DNA from 4 places in the Azoarcus sp. DN11 genome. Region 3 is predicted to be linked to each of the others. Evidence: predicted binding sites of a transcription regulator. Region 3 holds the regulator's gene; each other region holds the start of a gene.
The links. Region 3 encodes FNR, which switches genes on or off when oxygen is low (the NO sensors DNR and NnrR bind a similar motif). Its sites were predicted from a motif close to TTGANCTAGNTCAA; they were not measured.
Positions count from the first base shown of each region.

Region 1 (4,816 bases), 2.1 Mb from region 3:
TCCTGAACCCGGACCTGCGCGCCCTGGCTTGGCTCGCCGACCTGCACTACTGGACGGCACTGCTGCTGCTCGACCTGCACTTCCGCAGCGGCGACGACATGCCACGGAGCCTCGCTCTGGCGCACATGTCCGGGCCGCTGTTGAGCCTCGGGCGGCACCTGCCCATCCTCGGCGGCGGGCTGCCTTTCGACCCGCTGAACTTCGGCAGTGCGCCGGCGCTCGACATGGTGGGTAGCCGGCGGCTCATCGCGAGCCTCGTGCGGGAGAGCATGGAGCTCGCCAAGGCGATGGCTCCGGCCCTGCCGGCCGATTACCCCGCGGGCGTGGCCGAAACCACTCTCGTCGCCTTGAGCGACAACAGGCAGATCGCGGCACGCGCGCCCTGAGTTTCAATTCACCCGCGCCACCGAATGAGGTGGCGCTCAGGCCGCGTGCGCCCGGCGATAGTTTCCGAGCACCTTGACGATATTCGCGAAGAGGAAGATGAACTCGGCGGTGACGAGGGCGCCGGCAAGCCGGATCAGCCAGGGATTGCCGGCGAGCGCGGCGAGCAGCAGCGCCGCGAGCGCCGCCGCGTGCACGCCCAGGTGACGCCGGATCGGCTTGTCGGGCTGCAGCTTCTTCATGTTCGGCGCCTTGCCGACGTCCTGGGTCAGGTGCAGCCACGCGAGGAAGGGCACGATCTTGTAGAGCATGCCGACAATCACGCTGACGAAGCCGCCATGCAGTACCAGGATGCCCGCGAGGATGGGCCAGGCCTGGTGGTCCGAATGATGTGCGACCAGCACACACGCGAGTCCCGCGATGAAGCTGCCCATGCCCAGCTGGAACGCCCGTGTCGTCATGTCCGGCACCGACCGGCGCGACTGGCGCTGCAGCTTCAGGGTGCTCACCGCGAACGCCACGCAGAGCACTGCGAGCGCGGTCGACAGCGCGAACTCCGCGACGCCCAGTTCGCCGTACACCGTTGCGCTCCACAGCACCAGCACGGCGCCTGTGCCCAGCGCCCAGAAGCGCGTCAGGGGCGCCGGGTAGTTCGGCGTGATCTGGAACATCGGCACTACCACCCAGCTCGCCGCCGCGAGCAACACCCCGGCTCCGCCCAACAGCGCCCAGCCGATATGCAGCTTCAGCACCACCAGCAGCGGCAGGGCGAGGCCGCGCGACAGGGTCAGCCCCAGCGCCATGCCCAGCGCGATCGCGACCGTGAACCCGAGCAGTGCGATGCGCATGTCGCGTGGTGTCGCCTGCGCGACGGGTATTCGCCGCAACCCGAGGAAGGCCGCTGCGACGAAGATGGCCAGTCCGCCCCCCAGCAGCACCGTCGCCGGCATGAGAAAGCCGTGGGAACCGCTGCCGAGCCCCCACGCGAGGCACAGCGCCCCGATCGTCATCGCCAGATGCACGATGGTCGCGATCGGGCCCGAGCGCGGAATCACCGCGCCCGCCACCACCGGCAGCACCTGGAACATCGCCCCCAGCATCACCGTCAGCATGAAGCCCACGGTCACCAGATGCGTGACCGCCAGCGCCCCCGGCGTCCAGCGCGAATCGAGCAGTTCCGGTGCGGCGAGCAGCGTTGCGCCGGCAGCCACGCCGAAGATCGGTGCGGTCAGGAAGAAACGCAGCGGCGTCGAGAAAGCCGGCGCCGCGTCGTAGCTGAGGGTCTGCCCGTCGGGAATCATGGGTTCAGGATGTCGATTTCGACGACGCCGTCGTCACGGATGCGGTTCTCGTACTTGTAGCCGTCGCGGTCCAGGATCCGGAACAGCGGGTAAGGCATGCGGTCCAGCAACAAGGTCATGCTCTCGCCCTTGGGCAGGTCCGCCAGCGTATCCATCGCCAGTTCGAAGGGTTGCGGTGGTTCCAGACCGCGCGCGTCTACGACTTTTTTCATCAGGCCCTCGCGTGAAGGCGCTCGCTCAGCCCGGCGGCGACATCGGAGCCGCCAAGGTGCGAGTCGCACATGGGATAAAGGATATTCTCCTCCTTCATGTTGTGCTGCTGCATCAGGATCAGCAAGGTTTCCGATTCGCCGGCATAGTCGTCGCCGTCCTTGTTCGCGAGTGCGTCGCGCATGCGGGCGAGCGCGCTGCGCATCTCGGCATGTTCGCCGCGCATCACCTTTGTCGGCCCTTCGGTCATCCCGGTGGCGGCTTCGAACTTCGGGAAGAGCAGGGATTCCTCGGCATCGAAATGGTTTTCCATTTCTGCCGCGAACTGCTCGAACGCTGCGCTTGCCTCGTCCCACTTGCCCTTGGCTGCAGCCGTCTCGGCACGGGCGAAGGTCTGGTCGCAGCTGCGGTGGTCGTCGGTCATCAGGGAAGTGATCTGGCTCATGGTCGCGGGTCTCCGGTTAGGTGATTGCAATTCTCCCAATCCGCGAAGGGGGATCCTTGATGCTTATCAAACCGTTCGTGTATCCAATCAATTCAGGAGCGGGGCCGAATCGGGAATCCACGCGCGGTGCAATGGCAAACGCATTTACAGCCGGAAACATCCACACAGGCATGTCATGGCCAGAATGCGCACCGGGCAAGGATCGCGCGCGCAAGATTCACACCCGCGCGCGGGCCTGCTAGATTGATGTCATTGGGCGCGTGAAACGTCCGCCCACCCGTCCGGTATTCTCGTGGAGGCACTGCATGTCCGTTGAAGGGCTGGCTCGCAAGTTCCGTTTCGATCCTGCGCGGCTGAAGCGCCCGGCAAAGTGGCTGGCCGGCACCGTCCTTGTCATCGCCGTGCTCGGATTCCTGGTCGCGCCGCCGCTGGTGCGCCACTTCGGGCAGAAGATCGCGTCCGACATCCTCGGCCGCCAGGTGACCATCGAGGACATCGACATCAACCCCTTCGCGCTGTCCGTGACCGCAAAGGGATTCAGCATCGCCGAAGCCGATGGCCAACCCGGTGCCTTCTCGTTTGCATCGCTTTACGCCAACCTCGAAAGCGAGTCGATTTTCCGCGGCGCCCTGGTCTTGCGCGAACTCCGCCTCGAGGCGCCACGCATCAATTTCGTCCGGCTCGACGAGTCCCGCCACAACTGGACCGACGTGCAGGAGCGGCTTGCAGCGCGTCCGAAATCGCCGGACGACAAGCCGGCGCTGTTCTCGCTCAACAACATCCAGCTGGTCGACGGCACGGTCACCGTCGAGGACCGTACGGTGGGCGTCAGGAACGAGATCACCAACCTCACCATCGGCGTGCCCTTCGTCTCCAACCTTCCGGTCAAGGTCGAACTCTTCACCGAGCCGGTCGTCTCCGCGCTGATCAACGGCCATCCGCTGCAACTGGTCGGGCGTACCCGTCCCTTCGCCAACGACCGTGACACCGTCCTCGACCTCAAGCTCGACGGCTTCGACTTCACGCCTTATGTGGCCTACCTGCCGTTCAAGCCGGCGTTCCGGCTGCCCGAAGGCCGTGTGTCGACGGACATCGAACTCGCCTTCTCGCAGGCCGCCGACGAAATGCCGAAGGTTGCGCTGAAAGGTTCGGTTGCGCTCGATTCGATCAAGCTGCAGGACGCCGCCGGCAATCCGCTGCTCGACCTTCCCAGGCTCTCGCTCGGCCTTGCCGACGTGCAGCCCCTTGCACGCAAGCTCCATTTCGACCGCCTCGAGATCAGCCAGCCGACGGTCGACATCGTCCGCCTGGCCAGCGGACGCCTCAACTTCCAGGAGATCCTTCCCCCTCCCGCCGCGGACAAACCCGCCGCGGAGACGCCCGAGGCGACGGGGCAGGCCGCAGCGGCTACCCCGGCCGCCGAACCGCTGCTGTTCACGCTCGATAACGCAAAGATCAGCGGAGCGACGATCCGCGTCGACGACCGCGCCGCGGGCGGGCCGAACAGCGGCGGCGAGCCTTTCCGCACCGAGATCAAGGACCTGCAGTTCGAGGCCCGCAACGTCAGCACCGCGCCGGACGCGGTCGCCGAACTCGCCCTCGACTTCGGCACGGACGCCGGCGAGAAGAGCAGCCATCGTGACCGCCTGCGCCTGAATCCGCTGGAAGTCGAAGGGCGCATCGCCGCCGAGAACGTCCTCGTTTCGCGCTACCTGCCGTACTACGCCGCGCAGCTGCCGGGCGGCGACGTCCGCGGCGGCCGTGTCGATGCCACCGTGCAGTACAAGGTGAAGATGTCCGGCGACGCGCCGCAGATCGACCTTCTCGCCGAAGCGCTCGTGCTGCGCGACTTCGAACTTGCGCTCAAGGGGCAGAAGCAGCCCGTCGCGAAGCTCGCGCGCTTTGCCGTCAATGACGTCAAGGTCGTGCCGGCCGACCGCGCGGTAACTGTCGGCAGCATCGAGTCGAACGGCGCCGCGTTCGCGGCCCTCAAGGACAAGCAGGGCAAGCTCGACGTCCTCGCCCTCGTCGGCGAGCCGAAAGCGGCAAAAGCCGAACCCGCCGCGAAGCCGGCCGGGAACGCCAAGCTGGCGAAGGGCGCAGCGAAGGGCGCCAAGCCGCGGTCCGGTGACGACGGCACGGACAAGCCCTGGGCGGTAACGGTGAACAAGCTCGCCTTCGACGGCTGGTCGGCGCGCTTCGAGGACCGCACCCAGGGCACTCCGATCGTGCTGCTGGCCGACGCCATCAAGCTCGGCGCCGAAGGCCTCTGCACCGCGAAGGGGGCGACGGCGAAGCTCGACCTCACCGCGCGCGTGAACAAGCGCGGCAGCGTCGATGTGAAGGGCGCCGTCGGCCTCGATCCGCTCAAGGGCGACCTGAACCTCGACCTGAAATCCGTCGACCTCCTCCCGCTGCAACCCTATGTCGTCGAACAGCTCAACATCGCCATCTCGCGCGGCACCTTCAGCACGCG
Region 1 covers NZ_CP021731.1:1,585,762-1,590,577, forward strand. The annotation lists gene CDA09_RS07295 (ferritin-like domain-containing protein) at 1-386, shown strand, start outside; gene CDA09_RS07300 (hypothetical protein) at 423-1,685, opposite strand; gene CDA09_RS07305 (DUF2249 domain-containing protein) at 1,682-1,897, opposite strand; gene CDA09_RS07310 (hemerythrin domain-containing protein) at 1,897-2,340, opposite strand; gene CDA09_RS07315 (DUF748 domain-containing protein) at 2,646-4,816, shown strand, end outside.
Region 1: the regulator FNR is predicted to act here: its motif matches at 2,397-2,410, upstream of CDA09_RS07310 (hemerythrin domain-containing protein).

Region 2 (4,816 bases), 900 kb from region 3:
TGCTTCCGGACTCGACCTGACCTCGCTCGCCTGGCTGCTCGGCCAGGGAAAGCGCCATCTCGCGCCTTTCGAGCCGCTCGATATCCAACTCGCGCGCCTCATGGGCTACCCGGACGATGCGTGTGCCGAACCTCTCCCGCTCGCCACCCTCCGTCGGCTCGGCGAGCCGGCTTTGCCTGCACCGGCGCCGGGCACCGATTGGCTCTGTGCCGACCCCGTCAATCTGTCGTTCGCACGCGAGCATCTGCTGCTGAACGAATTTCCCGGGAACGAACCCGCGCCGGACGAGGTTGCGGCACTGATTTCCGCGCTGAACGATACGTTCGGCGACCTCGGCAGCTTCGAAGCCGCGGCGCCGAACCGGTGGTATCTGCGCGCGGCCGCCCCGACCCGGGCGCGTTTCTTTCCGCTGCACGACGTCGTCGGCCGGCCCGTGCGTGATTTCCTGCCCGAGGGGGAGGACGCGCGCCGGTGGCAGCGGATTTTGAACGAGCTGCAGATCGTGCTGCACAACCATCCTGCGAACCAGGCGCGCGAAGCGGCCGGACACCGGCCGGTGAACAGCCTCTGGTTCTGGGGGGGCGGCACGCCTCCTTCGAATACCCCCCGCCCGCACGGTGCGATCCAGACGGACGATCCGCTGATGCGCGGCTTTGCCATCGCCGCGGGCTGTACGCCGGACACGCCGGATTGCGACAAGGCGCTGGGGCAGGACACGCTCGTCGTGCTCGAGGATCTGCTTCTGCCCGCGCGGCATCTCGACATCGACAGCTGGAGAGGCCGCCTCGAGCAGCTCGAACACGCCTGGTTCGCCCCGCTTGCGACTGCGCTGCGAAGCAAGCGATTGAAAGAGCTTCGTATTACCGCAGCGGGCGACCGCGGGACCCTCGAACTGACCGTGCGCACGGCCGACGCCTGGAAATTCTGGCGCAAGCCGTTCTCCCTGGACCTTCTGCTGAAATCCTTCGCACTCACTGCCGCGGCCGACGGCGGCCAACGCCAGCCATTCTCCCAGGCAGCCCCCCGATGACCCGAATCCAGCCGCGGGCAGTCCCGCCCCGAGCCGTGCAGCGCCTGATCGACGCCGGCACGCATCCTCTTCTCGCCCGCATCTACGCCGCGCGCGGGATTGCCCGTCGCGACGAGCTCGACTACTCACTCAAGGCCCTCATCCCTCCCGCAGCGCTGAAGGGGGCGCGCGAAGCGGCCGAGCTGCTTGCGGATGCCATCGAAGCCGGCGCGCGCATGGTGATCGTCGCCGACTACGACTGCGACGGTGCAACTGCCTGCGCGGTCGGCGTGCGCGCGCTGCGGGCGTTCGGCGCGGACGTCGGCTACCTGGTGCCGAATCGGTTCGAATACGGTTACGGGCTGACACCCGCCATCGTCGAGCTCGCCGCGCGCATGGAGCCGGACGTCCTGATCACCGTCGACAACGGCATCGCGAGCGTCGAAGGGGTTGCGGCCGCCCGCAGCTACGGCATGGCAACGGTGATCACCGACCACCACCTGCCCGGCGATACGCTGCCGGAGGCCGACGTGATCGTGAACCCGAACCAACCCGGTTGCGATTTCCCGAGCAAATCCCTGGCCGGCGTCGGCGTGATGTTCTACACGATGCTCGCCCTGCGGGCCGAGTTGCGTGATCGCGGCGCGTTTGCCGGCCGGCAGGAGCCGAACCTGGGTGAGCTGCTCGATCTCGTCGCGCTCGGCACGGTGGCCGATGTCGTGAAGCTCGATCACAACAACCGCATTCTCGTTTCGCAGGGGCTCGCACGGATGCGGGCGGACCGCATGCAACCGGGGGTCCGCGCGCTGTTTTCGGTTGCCGCCCGCGAGGCCGCCCGGGCGAGCACTTTCGACATGGGGTTCGGACTCGGTCCGCGGCTCAACGCCGCCGGCCGCCTGTCCGACATGAGCCTCGGTATCGAATGCCTCATCACCGACGACATGGGGCGCGCGCTCAACATCGCGCAGGAACTCGACCGGCTGAACCGCGAACGGCGCAGCATCGAGCAGGACATGCAGGAAGCCGCCCTCGCCCGCCTGGCGGGTTTCGAGCCGGGGAACACGGCAACGGCCAGCCTGTTCGAGCCCGACTGGCACCAGGGCGTGATCGGCATCGTGGCCGGGCGGATCAAGGAAAAGCTGCACCGCCCGGTGATCGCGTTTGCGCGGGGGGACGAAGGACAGCTCAAGGGTTCGGGCCGCTCCATCCCGAACCTGCATCTTCGTGACGCGCTCGACCTCGTCAGCAAGCAGCATCCCGACCTGATCCTGCGCTTCGGGGGGCACGCCATGGCGGCAGGGTTGACGATCCTGGAGGGCGACTACGATCGCTTCCAGTCCGTCTTCGAGGAAGTCGTGCAGTCGCTTGTCGATCCGTCGGACCTGACCCGCACCCTCGAAACCGACGGCCCGCTCGAATCCGGATACATGAGTCTCGAGGCGGCGCGCCTGATCGAGCAGGACATCTGGGGCCAGGGCTTCGCGGCGCCACTGTTCGACGATGTATTCCGGGTCGATAATCAGCGCCTCCTCAAGGACAAGCACCTGAAGCTCCAACTGTCAAAGAACAACGTCCGCTTCGACGGCATACGCTTCAATTGTGTCGATGGTGCGCCACCGCAAATCCGGGCAGCTTTCCGCCTTTCACCAAACGAATACAACGGTGTCACGAGCCTTCAGTTGATGCTGGAGCACTTCGAGACAGCCTGAATCCCGCGTCTTCCAATGCAATCTGGCCCCGGCCGACATCTCTGGATGTCGCCCGGGGCCTGTTTTTTGATCCTTGTCAAACATGAGTGATTTATTTGTGCGGCGCACATATCCACGAAAGAAAAGTGGGTAATATCGCCCACATTCAATCACGTCATGCAAAGGGAGTATGTTATGAAGAAATCGCTTGTCATCGCCTCCATGCTCGCGCTGGGTGTCGCCAGTCCCGCTGCGCACGCCTACAAGGCAGGCGACTTCATCGTCCGCGCGGGTGCGGCCAAGGTCGATCCGGAAATCGGCGAGTCGCACGTGTCGTCGACCGCGACCGGCAGGATCCCGGGCTCCAAGGTGGACGTGAGCGACGATACGCAACTCGGCCTGACCTTTGGCTACATGCTGACGGATCACGTCGGCGTCGAGCTTCTCGCCGCCACTCCGTTCAAGCACTCCGTCAGCGTCGGCGGGCTCCCGGCCGGCCTCAACGGCAAGCTCGCCACGATCGAGCAACTGCCGCCGACGGTGACGGTGCAGTATTTCCCAATGGATGCCAGCTCGAAGTGGCAGCCATACATCGGTGCCGGCATCAACTACACGACGTTCTTCAATGAGAGCCTGACGAGCGCACGCAAGGCACAGGGATTCTCCGAGCTGGACCGCAAGCATTCCTTCGGCCTCGCGCTGCAGGCGGGCGTCGACTACATGCTGACCGATCGGATCGTGCTGAATGCGGCGGTCTGGCGGATCGACATCGACAGCGAGGCGACGGCCCGCCATGCTGCGCTGGGCAAGGTCAAGGTCAATGTCGATATCGATCCGTGGGTCTACATGGTCGGCATCGGCTACAAATTCTGACCAGGGCTCACACCGGCACACGGAACGGCGATCTGCGGGTCGCCGTTCTGCTTTCAGTGCCGCGAAGATGACCTCGTCAGCGCGCGAAGCGACCCGAACCGGGTATACTTATTGGTTTTCCAGATTTGCCCGGAGCCTGCCATGGAAGCCGAACGCCTCAACGCCATCGCCCAGAAACTCGACGACCTGCAGGCCCGCGGTCGCGAACTTCGGAGGTATCTTTGACTACGACGAGAAAGCGTCGAAGCTCGAAGAAGTAACCCGCGCACTGGAAGATCCGGCAGTCTGGAACAATGCCGAAAAGGCGCAGGAGCTAGGCAAGGAAAAGCGCCAGCTCGAGGACATCGTCGTCAATCTGCGCGACATCGAGCAGATGTCCATCGACCTGAAGGACCTGTTCGAACTGGCCCAGGCCGAGGATGACGAGGACACCCTCACTGCGGTCGAGGACGATCTCGCGCCGCTGGAGGCCAAGGTCCACACGCTCGAATTCCGCCGGATGTTCTCCAATCCGATGGACCCGAACCCCTGCTTCATCGAAATCCAGGCCGGCGCCGGCGGCACCGAGGCCCAGGACTGGGCCGGCATGCTCGAGCGCATGTACCTGCGCTACTGCGAGCGCAAGGGCTTCAACGTCGAGGTGATGGAAGAGTCCGAAGGCGAAGTGGCCGGCATCAAGGGCGCGACGATCAAGGTCAGCGGCGACTACGCCTATGGCTTCCTGCGCACCGAATCCGGCATCCATCGCCTCGTGCGCAAGAGTCCGTTCGACTCCAACGCGCGGCGCCACACCAGCTTTTCGTCGGTGTTCGTGTATCCCGAAGTGGACGACTCGATCGAGATCGACATCAACCCCGCCGATCTGCGCATCGACACCTACCGTGCGTCGGGTGCGGGCGGCCAGCACATCAACAAGACGGACTCCGCGGTGCGCATCACGCACGAGCCGACCGGCGTCGTCGTGCAGTGCCAGAACGACCGCTCGCAGCACAAGAACAAGGCCGAGGCCATGTCGATGCTGAAGGCCCGCCTGTATGAACTGGAACTGCGCAAGCGCCAGGCCGAACAGCAGAAGCTCGAGGACTCGAAGAGCGACATCGGCTGGGGTCACCAGATCCGCTCGTACGTGCTGGACCAGTCGCGCATCAAGGACCTGCGCACCAATCACGAAGTCGGCAACACGCAGGCCGTGCTCGACGGCGACCTCGACGACTTCATCGCGGCGAGCCTCAAGCAGGGCGTGTAA
Region 2 covers NZ_CP021731.1:2,744,484-2,749,299, forward strand. The annotation lists gene CDA09_RS12580 (hypothetical protein) at 1-1,030, shown strand, start outside; gene recJ (single-stranded-DNA-specific exonuclease RecJ) at 1,027-2,718, shown strand; gene CDA09_RS12590 (OmpW/AlkL family protein) at 2,893-3,570, shown strand; one part of gene prfB (peptide chain release factor 2) at 3,712-3,792, shown strand; one part of gene prfB (peptide chain release factor 2) at 3,794-4,816, shown strand.
Region 2: the regulator FNR is predicted to act here: its motif matches at 2,785-2,798, upstream of CDA09_RS12590 (OmpW/AlkL family protein).

Region 3 (4,816 bases):
GGGAATATCGACTGGACGATTGGACATCTCGGACTCCGTAGGGAAACTCATGCATTCTAACCCGCAACCCAACACGGGCCGTGATCCGGCACCCCGCCGCCTGTCCCCGCTCGGCAACTCCGGAGACAACGCGCAGACGCGCACGCAACAGCGCGCGCAACCGGCTCAGGCCTCACCCATGCTGTTTGTCGCGCCGCACCGGGCAATGTTCCTGTCGGGTGCGGTGATGCTGCTCGTGAGCTTTGCGATGTGGGCACTGGAACTCAGCGCCCGCGCGGGGCTGATGCCCGCAATCGGCTGGGTGCTCCCTCCGGCATGGATGCACGCGCTGCTCGTCACGTCCGGCGTGTTCCCGTTCTTCATGTTCGGCTTCCTTCTCACCGCCATGCCGCGCTGGCAGGGCTACGACGAGATTGCGCCGGGGCGCTGGCTGTGGGCGTGGCGCCTGCTGGCGGCGGGATGGGCATTGACTGTCGCGGGCATGCTCGTGCCCGGCATCGCCATCCTGGGGCTGATGCTGGTACTCGTCGGCTGGGGCGGGCTGCAGCGCATCCTGTGGCAGGTCGCGCATCACGGGGATCTGGAGGCCCTGCATGCCCGTCTCGTGTGCTATGCGATGATCGCCGGAATGGCCGCCGTCCTCGCCTGGCTCGGCTTTGCGGCGAGCGGCAACCCGATCTGGGCGCGCGTCGCGATCGAGGTCGCTGTGTTCTGCTCACTGCTGCCGGTGTTCTTCGGCGTGTGTCATCGCATGGTGCCGTTCTTCTCGAGCGGCGTGATCCCCGCCTACGTGATGGTGCGCCCGCTGTGGGTCATGGTCCTGGTCGTCGGCGGAAGCGCCCTGCATGCGGTGCTGGACGTCGCGGGATTGCAGGCGCTGCGCTGGGTGGTCGATGCGCCCGCCGCCTTTGCCGCGCTGTGGCTGTCGCGGCAGTGGAGGCCGGTTCCGGCGCTGAAGGTGCCGCTGCTGGGGATGCTGCACATCGGCTTTCTCTGGCTCGGAATCGCGCTGACGCTGTTCTCCATCCAGGGCGTCGCATCGTTGCTGGGTTACGCGGTCCTGGGGCTGGCGCCCCTGCATGCGATCGGCGTCGGCTTCTTCGGATCCGTCCTGTTGGCGATGGTCTCGCGTGTCAGCCTGGGCCACTCCGGACGCAAGCTCGTCGCCGACCGGCTGACCTGGGGACTGTTCCTCGGGCTGGAACTGGTGGTCGTGATCCGGGTCCTTGCTGAAGTGGTTCCCGCGGGCTGGTCCGCCACGGTCATGCTGCTCGCCGTCCTGGGCTGGCTGGGCGTGTTCGGCGCCTGGGCCACACGCTACCTGCCAATCTACTGGCGGCCGCGCAGCGACGGTCGCCCTGGGTGATCCATGTACCTGACGGTCAAGCACCTGCACGTCACGTGTGCCGTTCTGAGCGGCAGCGGCTTCCTGCTGCAGGGCCTATGGATGATGCTCCGGAGTCCCCTCGTCGATCATCGTGTGACGCGCATCCTGCCGCACATCATCGATACGGTATTCCTGGGGAGCGCGATCACGCTTGCGGTGATGAGCGGGCAGTATCCCTTCGTCGTGCCCTGGGTCACCGCGAAGGTCATCGGTCTCGTCGTCTACATCCTTCTCGGCGCGACTGCGCTGCGCTGGGGTCGCACGATGCGGACCCGCGTGCTGGCGCTGGCCGCGGCCGTCGTCACTTTCTCGTGGATCGTCTCGGTGGCGTTGAGCAAGAACCCCGCCGGATTCCTGACTCTTACCGGAGTGTTTTGATGGCCGATTCGCTGATCCCCACGTCGCCGGGTTTCGAAACCCCGCTCGAGATGCTCGAAGCCTGCCATGAGCGCCTGCAGGCACAACTGGCCACGCTGGCCCGGCTCGCGGCCTGGCTTCCCGAGCATGGTCCCGACCGCCAGGCGCAACAGGCCGCGACCAACGTGATGCGCTACTTCGATGTTGCCGCGGTGAAGCACCACCAGGACGAGGAGGACGATCTCTTTCCCGTCCTGCGCGAGCGCGTCGATGAGGCCCGGCGGGGCGAGCTCGGTACGCTCATCGACTGGATCCTGGCGGATCACCAGCGGCTGTTCGCGGGCTGGGCGCAGATGCGCGCGCGGCTCGAGTGCATCGCGCGCGGAGAAAGTGCCGACCTGACGCCGGCCGCGGTGGAGGAATTCGCGGGCGCTTACCGGCGTCACATCGCGCGGGAGGAAGGCGAATTGCTCCCCGTCGCCCGCAGCGTGCTCGGCGCGCAGGATATCGAGGTGCTGTCGGGAACGATGACTGCGCGGCGGCGCCAATAGGGCGGGGCGCCGCAATCGGCGGCACGGCACGCACCCCGGTCAGGGGCGGGGCGACGGCGACGGGTGCTGGATCAGCCGCTTCAGGCCGACGATGTCGAGAATGCGGATGTGCTTCTGCTGGACCGCGATCAGGCCTTCGTCCTGGAACTTCGAGAAGGCCCGCGACACCGTTTCGAGCTTGAGGCCCAGATAGGAGCCGATCTCCTCGCGGGTCATGCGAAGGTGGAATTCCGCGGGGGAGAAGCCGCGCGCCGTGAAACGCTGCGACATGTTGAGCAGGAAGGCCGCCAGGCGCTCTTCGGCGCGCATCGAGCCGAGGAGGGTCATCACGCCGTGGTCGCGCACGATCTCGCGGCTCATGACCTTGTGGAACTGGAGCTGTAGGCCTTCGACCACGCGCGACAGTTCCTCGAGCTTGCTGTAGGCGATCACGCAGACTTCGCTGTCTTCGAGCGCGATCGCATTGCAGGAATGGGCTTCGGTGCTGATGCCGTCGAGACCGAGCATTTCGCCGGTCATCTGGAAGCCGGTGACCTGTTCGCGCCCGTCCTCGAGTAGCACGTCGGTCTTGAACGAACCTGCGCGGATCGCGTAGATCGCCTCGAACGGATCGCCCGCGCGATACAGATGCTGCTGCCGCTTGATCTTGCGCCGCGCACCGACCAGTTCGTCGAGACGGTCGATTTCCGATTCCGACATCCCGAAGGGCAGGCACAGTTCGACCAGGTTGCACTGGGAGCATGCGACCTTCAGGCTCGCGACTGTAATCGGCACCGTCGCCTTCATTTGCACGATAATATTGTTCCTTCTACATCGACCGAGAAGTGGCAGGCGCCCGGCGGAATGGACCGTTGATCCACGTCAACCACAAAACTGCGGCTTTTTGAGATCGTACGGAATGCACTCAAGCGAAACATCCATGACCAGTCAGAAAGATCTTGTGTTCGACCAGCAGCTGATTCGCCGGTTCGACATCAATGGGCCGCGCTACACGTCCTACCCGACGGCCGACCGCTTCGTCGAAGCGTTCGATGCCCGTGCATTGCGGGACTGGCTGGCGCAACGCGGTGTCGGGGGCGTGAGCAAACCGCTCTCATTATACTTCCACATCCCGTTCTGTAACACGATCTGCTACTACTGCGCGTGCAACAAGATCATCACGAAAGATCATGCACGTTCGGCGAAGTACCTGAAGTATCTCGATAAGGAAATCGGGATGCAGGCCGCCGCATTGGGCGGTAGCCACCAGGTCACGCAGCTTCACCTCGGCGGCGGCACGCCGACCTTCCTGTCGCATGACGAGCTGCGCCAGCTCATGGATTCGGTGCACAAGCGCTTCACGCTGGTGCCGAACGGCGAATACTCGATCGAGGTCGATCCGCGCAAGGTCGACTTCGACACCGTGAAGCTGCTCGCCGACCTCGGCTTCAACCGCATGAGCGTGGGCGTGCAGGACTTCAACGAAGACGTGCAGGAAGCGGTCAATCGCATCCAGAGCTTCGATGAAACCAGGCTCGTGATCGAGTCGGCCCGCGCCACCGGCTTCAAGTCCATCAGCATGGACCTGATCTACGGCCTGCCGCGCCAGAACATCATCAGCTTCAACCGCACGCTGGAGCAGGTACTGGAGCTGTCGCCGGATCGCATCTCGCTGTACAGCTACGCGCACCTGCCGGGCCTGTTCAAGCCGCAGCGCCGTATCTCGATCAACGACATGCCGACCTCGGACACCAAGCTGCAGATCCTGCAGATGGCGATCCGCCGGCTGACGGAGGCGGGCTACGTCTATATCGGCATGGACCACTTTGCCAAGCCGGACGACGAGCTCACGATCGCCCAGCGCCAGGGGCGCCTGCACCGCAATTTCCAGGGCTATTCGACGCAGGCCGAATGCGACCTGCTGGCCTTCGGCGTGTCGGCGATCGGCAAGATCGGCCCGGTGTACTCGCAGAACGTGAAGACGCTCGACGAGTACTACGACGCCCTCGATCGCGACGAACTGCCGGTCCTGCGCGGCGTCGAGCTGACGGCCGACGACCTGCTGCGTCGTTCGATCATCCAGGCGCTGATGTGCCATTTCGAGCTGTCGATCGATTCGATCGAGATCGCGCACCTGATCAAGTTCGACGAATACTTCGCCGCCGAACTCGAGGATCTCAAGGCGATGGAGGAGGCCGGCCTGCTGAAGGTCAGCGACAAGTGGATCAGCGTGCTGCCGCCGGGGCGCCTGCTGGTGCGCGGCATCGCGATGGTCTTCGACCGTTACCTGCGCGCCGACCGCGAGCGCGCGCGTTATTCGAAGGTCATCTGAGTCCGGCCGGCGGCCCGTTGTCGCGGGCTGCCTGGGGCGGGAGAAGGTGGTACAGTGCGGGCGTCCTCGGGCGCCCGTTCTTCTTTCGTGTCCCGCCCGCGTGAGTTTCCCGCCCTTTTGTCCTTGCCATGCCTGAAACCGGTTACATCGCAGCCTTCCTGATCGGCCTTCTGGGCGGCACACACTGCGTCAGCATGTGCGGCGGGATCG
Region 3 covers NZ_CP021731.1:3,643,805-3,648,620, reverse strand. The annotation lists gene CDA09_RS16850 (Crp/Fnr family transcriptional regulator) at 1-27, opposite strand, end outside; gene CDA09_RS16845 (NnrS family protein) at 179-1,366, shown strand; gene CDA09_RS16840 (SirB2 family protein) at 1,370-1,765, shown strand; gene CDA09_RS16835 (hemerythrin domain-containing protein) at 1,765-2,295, shown strand; gene fnr (fumarate/nitrate reduction transcriptional regulator Fnr) at 2,335-3,081, opposite strand; gene hemN (oxygen-independent coproporphyrinogen III oxidase) at 3,215-4,606, shown strand; gene CDA09_RS16820 (sulfite exporter TauE/SafE family protein) at 4,735-4,816, shown strand, end outside.

Region 4 (4,816 bases), 140 kb from region 3:
GGCGATCTTGTTCGACTGGTTGGCGGCGACCATGAAGTAGCGCTTCGACAGGTCCCAGCCGCCGTCGTGCAGGAAGCGCGCGGAGCCGATCTCGGTCATCTTCAGGTTGGTGATGTCGGAGTAATCGACCATCAACGTCTTGCCCGTTTCCTTCACGTTGACGACGAACTCGGGCTTGAAGTGCGAGGCGACGATCGAGGCGACGCGCGGCTCCGGGTGATACTCCTGCGTGTCGACGGTGAGGCCGCGGGTGGAGACGATCTTCAGCGGTTCGAGCGTGTCGCCGTTCATGATGACGAACTGGGGCGGCCAGTAGGCGCCGGCGATCGCGAGCTTGTCTTCGTAGCCTTTGTACTTGGATGTGTCCACCGAGCGTGCTTCGAGCCCGATGCGGATTTCGGCGACGTTGTCGGGTTTCTCCATCCACAGGTCGATCATGTTGACGCGCGCGTCGCGGCCAATCACGAACAGGTAGCGACCCGAGGCCGAAATGCGGGAGATGTGCACCGCGTAGCCGGTCTTGACGATGTTGATGATCTTCTTCGTATCGCCGTCGATCAGCGCGACCTCGCCGCTGTCGCGCAGCGTGGTCGAGAAGATGTTGGAGATGTTGAAGTCGTTCATCTTCTTCGTCGGCCGCTTCTCCGGCGGGATGATGACCTTCCATGTCTGCTTCATGTCCGCCATGCCGAATTCGGGCGGGGTGGGGGCGGTCTGCTGGACATAGCGGGCCATCAGGTCGACCTCGTCGTCGGAGAGTTCGCCCGACGTGCCCCAGTTGGGCATGCCCGCCGGCGATCCGTACTTGATGAAGACCTTGAGGTATTCGGTGCCGCGCGCGAGCGTGATGTCCGGGGTGAGCGGCTTGCCGGTGGCGCCCTTGCGCAGTACGCCGTGGCAGCCGGCGCAGCGCTGGAAGTAGATGTTGCGGGCCTTGTCGAATTCGGCCTTGCTCATCTTGGGAGCGTCGGGATTGCTGTCCTTGTACAAGTCCGCGTCGGCGAGCGGCGAACCGCCGGCCTGGTATTTCGCTTCAGCTTCGCCCATATGCTTGGGTTCTTCGGCGAAGGCCTGCGCGATAGCCAGCGGCAGGCTGGCGAGTACGATTGCGCCGGACAGCCATTTGCGTTGCTTACTCATTTGCGATCTCCCTTCTGAAAGATGTCGTGCGGTAAAGCGTTTCAGCGCCAGAGATTGATCCTTGTCGGAGGGCAAATCCTTAACCTTGATCAAATTGGGGGCTTAACCAATACGTCTATGACGAAGTCACCAGGCCAGGGGTTTTGTCATGCCGTGAGCGCAAATTCGTCGGGATGCGGAACCTGCGTGAGAAGACTGTGCAGCGAGACGACGGAGCCGACCATGATGAGTGCGGGCGACTTGATTCCCGCGCGTCTCACCGATCCGGCAAGGCGGTCGATGCGGTCGGTCAGGGTGATCTGATGGCTTGTCGTGCCGGCGTGGACAACGGCTGCGGGTGTGTCGCCGGGCAGGCCGTGGGCGATGAGCTCGCGGCAGATGATGTCGAGCGCGCCCAGGCCCATGTAGATCACGACCGTCTGGTTGGGCCGCGCGAGCGCGGGCCAGTCGAGGTTGACGCTGCCATCCTTGAGATGACCGGTCGTGAATACCACCGATCGTGCGTGGTCGCGATGCGTGAGCGGCATGCCCGTACAGGCGGAGATGCCGCACGCGGCCGTGATGCCCGGCACGACTTCGCAGGCGATGCCCTGGCCGACGAGCTCCTCCATTTCCTCGCCGCCCCGTCCGAACATGAAGGGGTCGCCGCCCTTGAGCCGCACGACGTCGAGACCGGTGCGCGCGAGTTCGACGAGCAGGCCGTTGATCTGGTCCTGCGGCAGCGAGTGGTTGCCGGATTCCTTGCCGACGTAGATCAGGCGTGCGCCGTGATTGACCAGCGCGAGGACGCCTTTGCCGACGAGATGGTCGTAGACGACGATCTTCGCGTCCCCGATCAGGCGTGCCGCCCGCAGCGTGAGCAGGTCCGGATCGCCGGGGCCCGCGCCCACCAGGTAGACCTTGCCGACGGAGTGGGGGGCGTGGCCGCCGACACCCTTGTGCGTGCTCATGGATGGCTCTCCAGGGGCCGCGCGGACGCGCCTGCGCGGCAGGTTCTCGATGGCAAACAGCTGAATCGCGCCGACACTGTATCCCTACACCGCGTCCGGGAAATTAACCGATATCAAGGAGCGCGGGATGCCGTGCGATTGATACTTGCCTTGCCGCGTCGGCCGCCAATCTCCCTGAAAGCGGGGAAACGGCGCGGGGCGGGCCAGCCAATCTTCAGGAGGTCGAAGCGTGTCGAGCGGGGTGTTCCGGACGATATTTCTGGCATCGGTCGCGCTGGCTGCGGCAATGCCCGCCTGTGCGCAGCAGGCAGCCCCGCAGCCCGAGCGCATGCGCGAACTGGTGCATCTGGTGCGCCAGGATTGCGGTTCATGCCACGGACTGACATTGCAGGGCGGGCTGGGGCCGGCACTGACGGTTGCCGCCTTGCGCGACAAACCGCGGGACAGCCTCGTCGCGACCATTCTCGGCGGCCGCCCCGGTACACCGATGCCGCCGTTTCGCGGTATCGTCGCCGACGATGAGGCGGCGTGGATCGTGGAACGGCTGCAGGCGGGCTTCCCGGCGGATTCGGGCACCGCGCGCTGAGCGGGCGCCCGGGCATCCTTGCAGTTCGAATATGAGTTGAGGGTCAAATGCTGCACCTGATCGTGAAGTACATGTGGTGGATTGTTGCTGTGCTGCTCCTGTCCGCCTGTGCGACGCCTCAGGCGCCGCTGCGCGGCACCGGCGACCTCGGTGTGGTGATCGAGCGTGCGACGGGGCAAGTGCAGGTGATCGAGACCTCCGGGCGCAAGTCGCTCGCGCAGGTGTCGGGGCTCGGGGACCTGTCGCACGCGTCGGTGGTGTTCTCGCGCGACGGGCGATATGCCTACGTGTTCGGGCGCGACGGCGGGCTTACCAAGGTCGACCTGCTGACCGCGACGGTCGCCGGGCGCGTCGTGCAGGCGGGCAACTCGATCGGCGGCGCGATCTCGCAGGATGGCCGCCTGGTGGTCGCGCAGAACTACGAACCGGGTGGGATCAAGGCCTTCGATGCCGACACGCTGGAACTCGTCGCCGACGTGCCGGCCGACTACGGCACGGAGGGCAAGCGCTCAAAGGTAGTCGGCCTCGCCGATCTACCCGGCAACCGCTTCATCTATTCGCTTTTCGACGCGAACGAGATCCGCGTCACCGATCTCTCGGACCCGAAGCACCCGAAGACCGAGCGCTACCCGGCCGGCAAGCAGCCCTACGATGCGCTCGTCACGCCGGATGGCCGCTATTACATCGCCGGCCTGTTCGGCGAGGACGGCCTGTCGATGCTCGACCTGTGGCAACCGGGCGAGGGCGTGCGCACCATCCTGCCCGGATACGGCCGCGGCGAGCAGGCGTTGCCGGTGTACAAGATGCCGCACCTGCGCGGCTGGGCGGTCGCGGCCGGGCGCGTCTATCTGCCGGCCATCGGGCACCACGAGGTGCTCGTCGTGGAAATGGGGAGCTGGAAGGAGGTTGCGCGCATCCCGGTGAAGAGCCAGCCCGTGTTCGTGATGGCGCGGCCTGACGGGCGCGAGGTGTGGGTGAATTTCGCCTTCCCGGACAACGGCTGGATGCAGGTGATCGACACCTTCACGAACCGGCTCGTCGATACCTTCCAGCCCGGCCGCGCGATCCTGCACCTCGAATTCACCCCCCGGGGCGAGGCGGTGTGGATCTCGGCGCGCGACGACAACAAGGTCGCGATCTACGACACCCGCAGCCGCCGGAAGCTCGCGGAACTCCCCGTCGCGAGTCCGAGTGGGATCTTCTTTACCAGCCGCGCGTTCCGCACGGGGTTCTGACATGGGCCGTCACGGCGCGCACGTGCTCGAGTCAGGCGCAGCGCAGACTTTCGGCGGCCCGGCCTGTTCCCGCACTTTTCGGCTCCTCAACGACTTCCAACGCGGGTTTCCGCTCGTCTCCCGGCCCTTCGCGGCGCTCGCGGACGAATGCGGGCTGCGCGAAGACGAAGTGCTGGATGCGTTGCGGGCCTGGCAGGCCTCGGGCGTCGTCAGCCGCGTCGGGGCCGTGTTCGCGCCGCGCCGCATTGGCGCCAGCGCGCTGGCAGCGCTTGCGGCGCCAGCAGAGCGACTCGAGGAAATCGCCGCTCGCGTGAGCGCGATCGCCGAAGTCAATCACAATTACCAGCGCGAACACGCCTACAACCTCTGGTTCGTCGTTACGGCGGCGTCCCCTGGGCGTCTGCGCGAAATCGTCGACGGCATCGAACGCGACACGGGCTGTGCGGTGATCGTGCTGCCCCTCGAGGAGGAATTCCACATCGATCTCGGATTCGATCTGGCCGGCGCGGCGCGCACTGCGAATGCGTGCGCAACCTCGTCCGCGCAGGCGATTTCCGCGGCGGCCTGTGCGCTGCCCGAACTGGAGCGCGGCCTGATGCGCGCCCTGCAGGAAGGTTTGCCCCTCCGTTCTCAGCCCTTCGATGTGCTCGGGCGCAAAGCTGGCCTGCGCGAAGCGATGGTCATCGAGATGATCGAGCGCTGGCTCGCCGACGGCATCGTCAAGCGCTTCGGTATCGTCGTGCGACACCACGAGCTCGGCTTCCGCGCCAACGCGATGTGCGTGTGGGACGTTCCGGACGAGGAGGTCGGCCGGCTCGGCCGCCTGCTCGCGGCCGAGCCGGCCGTCACGCTGTGCTACCGCCGCCGCCGCGCGCTGCCAGGGTGGCGCTACAACCTTTTCTGCA
Region 4 covers NZ_CP021731.1:3,786,689-3,791,504, reverse strand. The annotation lists gene CDA09_RS17545 (nitrite reductase) at 1-1,140, opposite strand, end outside; gene cobA (uroporphyrinogen-III C-methyltransferase) at 1,287-2,090, opposite strand; gene CDA09_RS17535 (c-type cytochrome) at 2,377-2,676, shown strand; gene CDA09_RS17530 (cytochrome D1 domain-containing protein) at 2,724-3,911, shown strand; gene ahbB (siroheme decarboxylase subunit beta) at 3,913-4,816, shown strand, end outside.
Region 4: the regulator FNR is predicted to act here: its motif matches at 2,194-2,207, upstream of cobA (uroporphyrinogen-III C-methyltransferase).